Regions from separate parts of the Agathobacter sp. genome, predicted to be linked through region 2. Evidence: predicted binding sites of a transcription regulator. Region 2 holds the regulator's gene; each other region holds the start of a gene.
The links. The regulator Rex, encoded in region 2, represses fermentation and respiration genes when NADH is low (regulators of the CRP and FNR family bind a similar motif). The targets are predictions, from matches to a motif close to ATTGTTAANTANTTAACAAT.

Region 1 (3,288 bases), on a different contig from region 2:
TGTTTAAGAAGTCAAAGGAAGAGATAAAGCAGCTTGCGGTTGACGGTGCCATCTTACTGAGAGACCTTGCGGCTGCGACTGACGGTAATTTCCGCTTCCAGTATTCACCGGAGAGCTTTTCGGGCACTGAGGTGGATTATGCGGTTGATGTGTGCAACGCAGTGCTTGATGTATGGCAGCCAAAGGCTGATAATAAGGCCATCATCAATATCCCTACCACGGTAGAGAATGCTATGCCACATGTTTTTGCCACACAGATAGAGTATATCGACAAGCATCTTAAGTACAGAGACGGAGTAGTGCTGTGCTTACATCCTCATAATGACAGAGGCTGCGGTGTTGCCACATCAGAGCTTGGCGTGCTTGCAGGAGCTGAGGAGATAGAGGGTACACTGTTTGGAAACGGTGAGAGAACAGGAAATGTCGATATAGTGACACTTGCCATGAATCTTTACTCACACGGAGTGGATCCACAGCTTGATTTTTCAAATCTGCCTGAGATCAGGGAGAAGTATGAGACATATACCAGAATGAAGGTAGGCGAGAGACAGCCATATGTGGGAGACCTTGTATTCTCTGCATTTTCAGGCTCACATCAGGATGCTATCTCAAAGGGCATGGCATGGAGAGAGGAAAAGAAGCTTGATAAGTGGACAGTTCCATATCTGCCTATAGATCCAAAGGATGTCGGCAGGACATATGAGGCCGATGTTATCCGTATCAACAGCCAGTCAGGAAAGGGCGGAGTGGCTTATATCCTTAAGCAGAGCTTCGGTATCAATGTGCCACAGCAGATGAGAGAGCAGGTAGGATACATGGTCAAGCAGGTATCTGACGAGGAGCACAAGGAGCTTTCACCTGATTGGGTACACAGTATCTTTACAGACAATTATGTGGATTTCCATCCATATTTCACTATACCGGAGTGCCACTTTAAGCAGGTGAACGGTATTTTTGCAGAGGCAGTCATTTTACACAATGACAGCACCAGAAAGGTAGATGCCAACGGAAACGGCCGTCTCGATGCAGTCAGCAATATTATAAAGCAGTATTTTGACATCAGCTTTGAGCTTACCGTATACGAGGAGCATGCGCTTTCACACGGCTCTTCATCAAAGGCTATGGCATACGTGGGTATCACAGTTGACGGCAAGATGTTCTGGGGCGCAGGTGTGGATGAGGATATCATCAAGGCATCAATCGGAGCGCTTGTTGTTGCAGTAAACCATTACCTTGCCACCAAGGCTGACAGCCATGTGAAGGATGAGCGCTATATCGCCATGCTCAACTTCATCCAGGCCAACTACAAGACAGTATCGCTTGCAGATATGGCTGCACAGTTCAACCTGACAGAGCCTTATATCTCCAAGTACATAAAGGAGAAGTCAGGCAAGACCTTCGGAGAGCTGGTCACCAATGCCAAGATGAAGAAGGCACGCACACTGCTTAGAAACAGCATTACAACTGTTGAGAATATCGCAATCGAGGCAGGATATCAGAATGTGGAGCATTTTAACAGACAGTTCAAGAAGCTGTATGGAATGACACCGCTTGAGTACAGAAATTCAAGCACAAAATAAGCTGCTGCAGCTAAAATTGTATAAAAATAGGAACAATGGGCTATTGATTGTATTTTATCAAGTAATTTGTTGTTTTTACAACGGATTATCTGTACAATGCGGGTATAATATAAATAAAAGAAAAGCAACTATTTTAATTACAGTTTTAGAAAGAGAGGAACTAACATGAGCAATAAAACTAGCGCAGTTGTTAAGACAAACCCAAGAAAGGCTGTCATGATCGGATGTGGATTCGTTGGTTCGGCATCGGTTTTTGCACTTATGCAGAGCGGTCTTTTTTCTGAGATAGTTCTTATTGACGCTGATAAGGATAAGGCAGAGGGAGAGGCTATGGATATAAGCCACGGTATTCCTTTTGCCAGACCTATGAAGATATATGCAGGTGGCTATGATGATGTGGCAGATGCTGCTATCATTGTTGTTTCTGCAGGCGCAGGACAAAAGCCGGGCGAGACAAGGCTTGATCTGGTAAATAAAAATGTTGCAATCTTCAAGAGCATCATTCCGGAGATTGCAAAGAGAAACTTCGGTGGAATCTTACTTATCGTAGCAAACCCTGTAGATATTTTGACACAGGTAGCGCAGAAGCTTTCAGGGCTTCCTGAGGAGCGTGTCATCGGTTCGGGCACAGTGCTTGACAGTGCAAGACTTAAGTATGCGCTCGGAGAGCACCTTGAGGTGGACAGCCGAAGCGTACATGCATTCATCGTAGGTGAGCATGGAGACAGTGAGGTGGTTGCATGGTCATCAGCCAATGTTTCCGGAGTAGAGCTTCACAAGATGTGCGAGATGAGAGGTCATTACAAGCACAAGGAGAATACAGAGGAAATCGCTGCAAACGTAAAGAACAGTGCTTACGAGATAATCAACAGAAAGCATGCGACATATTACGGTATCGCAATGTCTGTCAGACGTATCTGCGAGGTGATTATGCGCGATGAGAAGTCGATTCTTCCTGTTTCACACATGATGCACGGACAGTACGGCATCGATGATGTGGTTCTCTCAATGCCTGCAATCGTTGGAGCAAACGGAGTGGAGAGCGATATCCCGATCGAGTTAAACGGTGAGGAGGCTTTAAAGCTCAAGGAGTCTGCTGATGCACTCAAGAATATTATCGATGGGCTTGAGCTGTAAATATCAGGCTTTTAATATTAATTTTATAATATTAAACTTATATAAAATACTATGAATCAAGTAGGATTTGGGGTATAATAAAGAACTGTCGGGCTGCATATTCTTATGTGCCTGGCAGTTCTTTTAGTTAATGACAGATAACTTTAGGACAACTTAGAGCAAAAGGAGTATATATAATGAGCGAAAGAAAACAAATCCATCAGGAGTTTCTGACAGGCGAAAGAGCACTGTTTGCAAGCAACGACATGGATATATATGATACAATTTTTGATGATGGAGAGTCACCTCTTAAGGAGAGCCATGGCATTAGTCTGACAGGCTGCTTTTTCCGTTGGAAATATCCGCTGTGGTATTGCAGTGACATAGAAGTAAAGGACTGTACATGGTTTGACATGGCGCGTGCGGGAGTCTGGTATACAGACAATATCTCAGTCACAGATTCAATAGTTGAGGCACCTAAGAATTTCAGGCGCTGCAATAATTTAAAGCTTAAAAATGTGACGTTTCCGAATGCCCAGGAGACACTCTGGAGCTGTGATCATGTCGATATCGAGAATGTTTCGGCAAAGGG
Region 2 (3,288 bases):
CCACAAGCATTTTGGCATCATCAGACTTTGAAAGCCCCGGGCCTATCACCACCGCATCTGCCCATTTAAGCTCCGCCTCCAGAACATCAGCTGATGTGACATCAGTACAAAGCAGTGCTTCCGGCAAAGCACATTGGATTATTGAGCGGTTGCACTCAGGCGTCATGATTTTCACCAGTCCTGCACCGCTTTTGTATGCAGCCCTTGCGGAAAGTACTGCGGCACCCGCCATATTGCGGCTTCCGGCTATAATTAACAATTTTCCGAAAGTTCCCTTGTTGGAGTGTGCCGGTCTGTTATCAAGCTTCTTTAAGTCAGACTCATCAAGAGCCCTTACGGATGGCGGATTGCCACAAAAGCTGTGGTCATCTATACCTATAGGCACCATCTTGACCCTGCCGCAATAATCACAGCCCGGCCACAGTAGAAGACCTGTCTTCTTATAAGAAAAGGTATATGTGATATCTGCTTTAAAAACACTTCCCATCACATGTCCTTTATCTGAATCCACTCCCGATGGCACATCAACTGCCACCCTGTAAGCATTTGCCCTGTTAACGGCTGAAATCACATCTGCTAGGGAGCCCTCTATGGCTCGCTTAAGCCCTGTGCCAAACAGTGAATCTATTATTACGTCACTTTTTAATATATTCTCGATATCATTGGCCACCGGAAAGCCATACCTTGCGTATATATTTTTCTGCAGCTCAAAGAGCTCGCTTCCTGCCGCATCTGTGCCAAACGCATAGTACACCATGCATCTGTATCCGGCCTGATTTAGAAGCCTTGCTATCGCGATACCGTCCCCAGCATTATTGCCTCTGCCGCATATCACGGCAAACTCCTTTGATTTATCAAAACATGCAACAAGCTCCCGGACAACACCGGCCGCAGCCTGCTCCATCAGCACCACCGAAGGAACCAAAAAGGTCTGTGATGTTGTATCGTCCAGAAGCTTCATTTCATTACCTGTAACAATATATTCCAATATCAATTCCCCTTATTCTCATTGTTTGCATTATCAGCCTTTGCATTAGTAGCATTGAAAACCATAGGATCATCATATTCAATATCAAAAAGATTTAAAACCTCTGCACCAAAAATATCATGAAGGTACGAATAAATTTCCCTGTTGTTGATATCTCTGTTCTGTTTCCTTATTACATTCTTTTTGAGCTCAACTCTTATATTTGCAATCCAGTCGTCAATTTCCTTTGATTCCAGTTTGTTTTTCTCAATTTTTTCACTGAAATAATCCATCGACAAAAGCATCAGTCTGTCATTTACGGTCTTTATATTCTTTTGGATTTCAATAAGCTCTCCCTCGATATTGTCGGCCTTCTCATTAATTTCATCTATAAGCTGCTTATCCTTATCACGCTTTTCATCTCCGTCATCTCCCATATTAGCAACAATATTAGACATAATTTTTGACTTAAGCTTTTTCAAATTCTTAAGCTCATTGTTGTACTTGCCCTGCAGCTTCAACAGCTCATCCAGCTCTTTTTCCGTGGCTGATATTTCATCAGTCTTACCATGAATGGCAAAAAGTCTGTGCCACTTCTGGTCTAAAACAAGTAAAGGCACTTTTTTCCCTTTTAACGCAGCCTCAAAATCTTTTTTATCATCCATAAGACTCACCCTCTATTTATTTTTGGAATTTTTTACAATATTATAGCTGAGCTGCATAAGGCTGTCAGACAGATGTACACTCTCCACAACCACATCCTTGTCAGGAATCTCAAGGTCCACATGAGCAAAATTCCATATTGCCTTTATGCCAAGTTCCACAAGCTTTGACGCAATGGAGTCAGCCTTTGACTTTGGCATGGTGAGTGCTGCTATATCCACCTTGTGTGTCCTGCAATACTCGCCAAGCTCGCTTAGCATAAGAATCGGAATACCACGCACACTCTTTCCTGAAAGCTCAGGATTCACATCAAATAGAGCTGTAATCACAAAGCCAAGCTTTTCAAACTTTACATAATTGGCGAGCGCCTGTCCCAGATTACCTGCACCGATAATAATTATTCTATGCTCAGTGTCAAGTCCCATTATCTTTCCAATTTCCTCGTAGAGGAACTGAACATTGTATCCATATCCCTGCTGTCCAAAGCCTCCGAAATTGTTGAGATCCTGTCTGATTTGTGAAGCTGTCACCTTCATTCTGTGGCTCAGATCGTTTGATGAAATACGCTCCACTCCCTCATCCAAAAGCTCTCCGAGATATCTATAGTATCGTGGCAGTCGTCTTATAACCGCCTGTGATATTTCTTTACTCAAGTCTTATTCCTCCAATCATCGGGATGTCATTTCTCTTTTAAAGACAAAAACCCAAGATTAATTATAATTTTTTGAAGGTCATCTGTCAATGTGTTAAGAATTTAACATTCAAAAAATTTATAATTATCCCCGGGTTATATCATATTCCAAGGCTAAAAGCCAAAATTCAGATTAAATTGTCTTCTCAAGCTCTTCCCTGATTGCCTTGATAAAGCCTTCGCTGTTTAAAACAGTAGGATTCTCAATTGTTGTGATGAGTGCGAGATCCTTTGTCATCTTTCCGCTCTCAATAGTCTTTATGCAGGCTGCCTCGAGCTTGTCTGCAAACTCTGAAAGTGCAGGAAGCTTGTCAAGCTCTCCTCTCTTTCTGAGTGCTCCTGTCCATGCAAATATAGTAGCTACAGAGTTTGTTGATGTCTCCTCACCCTTTAAATGCTTGTAATAGTGTCTCTGGACTGTTCCATGTGCTGCCTCATACTCATAGTATCCGTGAGGTGATACAAGCACTGATGTCATCATGGCAAGTGAGCCGAATGCAGATGAGATCATATCACTCATTACATCTCCGTCGTAGTTCTTGCATGCCCAGATAAATCCACCCTCAGATTTCATTACTCTGGCAACGGCATCATCGATAAGTGTATAGAAATATGTAATTCCTGCCTTCTCAAAAGCATCCTTGTACTGTGCATCAAAGATTTCCTGGAAGATATCCTTGAAGGTGTGGTCATACTTCTTTGAGATGGTATCCTTTGTGGCAAACCATAAATCCTGCTTTGTATCAAGCGCATACTTAAAGCAGCTATGTGCAAAGCTCTCAATTGAATCGTCTAAGTTGTGCTGTCCCTGAATAACTCCTGCACCCTTAAACTCATGGATTAATTCTCTTGTCTCGGTTCCGTCTTCTGCTGTAAATACAAGCTCTGCCTTTCCCGGACCTGCTACCTTCATCTCTGATGCCTTGTATACATCACCGTATGCATGACGAGCGATTGTGATTTGTTT
Region 3 (3,288 bases), on a different contig from region 2:
CGGGCATTCCGGTATGGCAGACCGGCAGCGAGAGCAGATTTCCACAGACTCCATATGTCATTTTCCCGGGAAATGTGGGCGAGGTGACCACATTAAGGGAAGCTGTGGAAGTGCTTAATGCGAAATAATTAACGAATGATTTAAGGAGAAAACGCATGATTACAGGACAAGTCAAACTGTGCAATGATATGGAGGCTATAAAATGCTTTAACAGGGCAATGAACGAACTGGAATGTGACGTGGATCTGCAGCAGGGACGTTATGTTATTGATGGAAAGTCTATAATGGGTATGTTCAGCCTAAGCCTTCTAGAACCGATAAACATTACAGTACACACAGATAATGAAGCTGAAATAGAGCCTATCAAAGACTATATCAGTGATTATTCGATAGAATAACAGGTAGATTATAAAACAAAGTGAAAATTATATGCAAATTCATTTGTGTGGGAATCAGATATAAATCACAAAAGCGGTTTCAGGACATTTCGTCCTGAAACCGCTTTTATTATGAAAATTATATTCAAAGTTAATTATCTGTTGGATCTTCTCCAAATGTTCATCTTCTCTGCTTCTTTGATGAGCTCATCACGGAAATCAGGATGAGCAATTGAGATGATTGCCTCTGCCTTCTGCCATGTAGAAAGACCCTTTACATTTACCATACCATACTCTGTAACGATATAGTGTGTGTTGGCTCTTGTGTCAGTAACGACAGAACCCTCTACGAGAGTAGGACGGATACGTGAGTGAACTACGCCCTGCTTGTCGGTGAAGGTTGAAGAGCAGCAGATAAAGCTCTTTCCACCATTTGACATATAAGCACCGAGAACGAAATCAAGCTGTCCGCCGGCACCGCTGATATGCTTTGTGCCTGAGGTCTCTGAGCTGATCTGTCCGAAGAGGTCAAGGTCTACGCAGTTATTGATTGAGATGAAATTGTCGAGTGCGGCAATGTTCTTGATGTCATTTGTGTAGCTTACCGGGGCGCTCATAAGCTCAGGATTCTCATCGAGGTAGTCGTACATCTTCTTGGTTCCGGCACCGAAGCCGTAAGCCTGACGATAACGGTCGATGTTTTTCTTTGCTCCTGTGATTTTTCCGGCCTTTGCGATGTCAACAAATGCGTCAACGTACATCTCTGTGTGGACACCGAGATCCTTGAGGTCTGACTCAGCGATGAGCGAGCCTACTGCGTTTGGCATTCCGCCTATACCGAGCTGGAGACAGGCACCGTTTGGAATCTGGTCAACGATAAGCTCTGCAACTTTCTTGTCTACATCTGTTGCAGGACCACCGGCACCAAGCTCTCCGATTGCAGGGTTGTCACCCTCAACAATGTAAGAAACCTGTGAAATATGTACATTGGCCTCTGAACCGCCGTGACAGCGAGGCATGTTTTCATTGACCTCAACGATGATTTTCTTTGAAGTCTCACATACAGCACCGAGGTGAGATGCGTTAGGACCAAAGTTGAAGTAACCGTGTGAATCCATCGGTGCAACCTGGAACATAGCGACATCGTCAGGTGTTGTTGAATCTCTATAATAACGAGGAAGCTCTGAGTAACGGATTGGTGAGTAGAAAGAACAGCCTCTCTTGATAAGCTTTCTTTCATAACCGCCCATATGCCATGAGTTCCATGTGAAATGCTCGCCGGCATCCTCACGCTCGAAAATGGCAAGTGGCTTAAGCAAAATACCACCACGTACATTGACATCCTTAAGTTCATCAGTTCTTCTGGCAAGTGCCTTGTCGAGGGCATCAGGTGTGCCTGTGCACCAGCCGTAGTCAACCCAGTCGCCTGATTTGACAATCTTTACTGCCTCATCTGCTGAGACAAGTTTCTGCTTGTACTCTTCTAAAAAGCTCATAAAATCCTCCTTAGATACCTAAAATGATAGTAGCAAACTGCTACGTTAAAAAAATAACAAACTCTATAATCTCTATATTATCACTTTAGAGAGGATTTTACAAGTTGGTAAATGCTGGTAGCGACTTTTAATGACAGTTGGTAAATGCCGGTAGATATTTTTAGCTGGGAAAGCTTGTGCTAGTCACCCTCCGGAAGCATCCATTCCTCAGCCTGCTTCTGGTAATCGGCGGCCTGGCTGCGCAGTGAATCAATCAGCTCCTTATCGCCTTTAAATACATTCCTTGATTTAGGAGGAAGCGAATCAAGCTTTTTCTGCTTCTCATCCGCCCATTTTGAGTAGCACTCAGACAGGGCATGAAGCGCCTTGCCACCGCCGCACTCCACATCAAGTACAGGCTTTGTCTCGAAGGCAGCGTTGTAATACCACAGGCTTGCCTCCTCATAGTCTGCCTTGTCGAAATAGTATGCACCGAGCTCACAGCACACCTCACTGCAGCCATCAACTGCCACATTCTTGAGAGCAACAGAAAAGAACTTGTCATAGTCTCCATTCATGCGATAGTAGCGGGATAGCACGCAGGTCGATTCGATGTCGGGGCTGTTGCGGTACTCGCCCTGGAAATATGGCAGCGCATTGGTAAAATCCTCGGAGCTTCCGCATTTTAAAAGCTCCTTGGCATACATAGTCGCTATACTTTTTGGAAGGGTGCCGTTTTTTTCAAAGGAACGCTTAAATATGGTGAAATCACGCTTGCCGTGAGTGCCCTGCGGCAGATGCTGTATACAGATATCGCTGTCATAGACCACAGGCTCTAAGCGCACAGTCTCGTGCACCGGATTAATCCATGTAAACGTGCGAAGCCTCTTGAACAGCTTCGGGCGGTACTCTGAGGATGAATTTTGTACTGTGTTGAATTTGCTCGGAGTGATGTATTTCATCTGGACAATCTCAATCTCCGGCAGCAGCGCAGCCTTAAGCATCATGAAACGCCTGCGGTTGGTATCGTCGAGCACCTCGTCGGCATCAGGTGCATATATGTATTCCTGCGTAGCCTTGGAAAACGAAAAATTCCTGGCAGCAGCAAAATCGTCGCACCATGAGAAATCATAGATTTTGTCCGTATACCGAGCAGCTATCTCCTTTGTGCTGTCCGTCGAGCCGGTGTCCACTATGATGATTTCATCCATCAGCCCTTTGAGACTGTTCAGGCATCGTTCGAGCACCTCTTCTTCATTTTTTACTATCATACATAAGCTAATTGTAATCATATTTATCTCCATTTACCGGTCGGATGTTATAATTGTTTTTGTAACTATTCAGAATCATCCCACACACATTCGCAAAAACGCACGATACTCGTGCTTTCTCGTTGCTACGCAACTAATTTTGCTCATATGTGTGGGGGTGGCTCT

Region 1: the regulator Rex is predicted to act here: its motif matches at 1,623-1,642, upstream of ACW6PM_RS10470 (L-lactate dehydrogenase).
Region 3: the regulator Rex is predicted to act here: its motif matches at 1,915-1,934, upstream of ACW6PM_RS01340 (butyryl-CoA:acetate CoA-transferase).

The regions. Positions count from the first base shown of each region.
Region 1 covers NZ_CDRTEH010000014.1:7,891-11,178, reverse strand. Annotated here, with positions in the region: gene ACW6PM_RS10475 (2-isopropylmalate synthase) at 1-1,580, shown strand, start outside; gene ACW6PM_RS10470 (L-lactate dehydrogenase) at 1,746-2,717, shown strand; gene ACW6PM_RS10465 (DUF3737 family protein) at 2,894-3,288, shown strand, end outside.
Region 2 covers NZ_CDRTEH010000002.1:50,737-54,024, reverse strand. Annotated here, with positions in the region: gene ACW6PM_RS02395 (NAD(P)H-hydrate dehydratase) at 1-988, opposite strand, end outside; gene ACW6PM_RS02390 (hypothetical protein) at 991-1,632, opposite strand; gene ACW6PM_RS02385 (redox-sensing transcriptional repressor Rex) at 1,645-2,283, opposite strand; gene ACW6PM_RS02380 (NADP-dependent isocitrate dehydrogenase) at 2,455-3,288, opposite strand, start outside.
Region 3 covers NZ_CDRTEH010000001.1:274,039-277,326, forward strand. Annotated here, with positions in the region: gene ACW6PM_RS01330 (four-carbon acid sugar kinase family protein) at 1-128, shown strand, start outside; gene ACW6PM_RS01335 (HPr family phosphocarrier protein) at 156-398, shown strand; gene ACW6PM_RS01340 (butyryl-CoA:acetate CoA-transferase) at 533-1,873, opposite strand; gene ACW6PM_RS01345 (glycosyltransferase) at 2,053-3,144, opposite strand.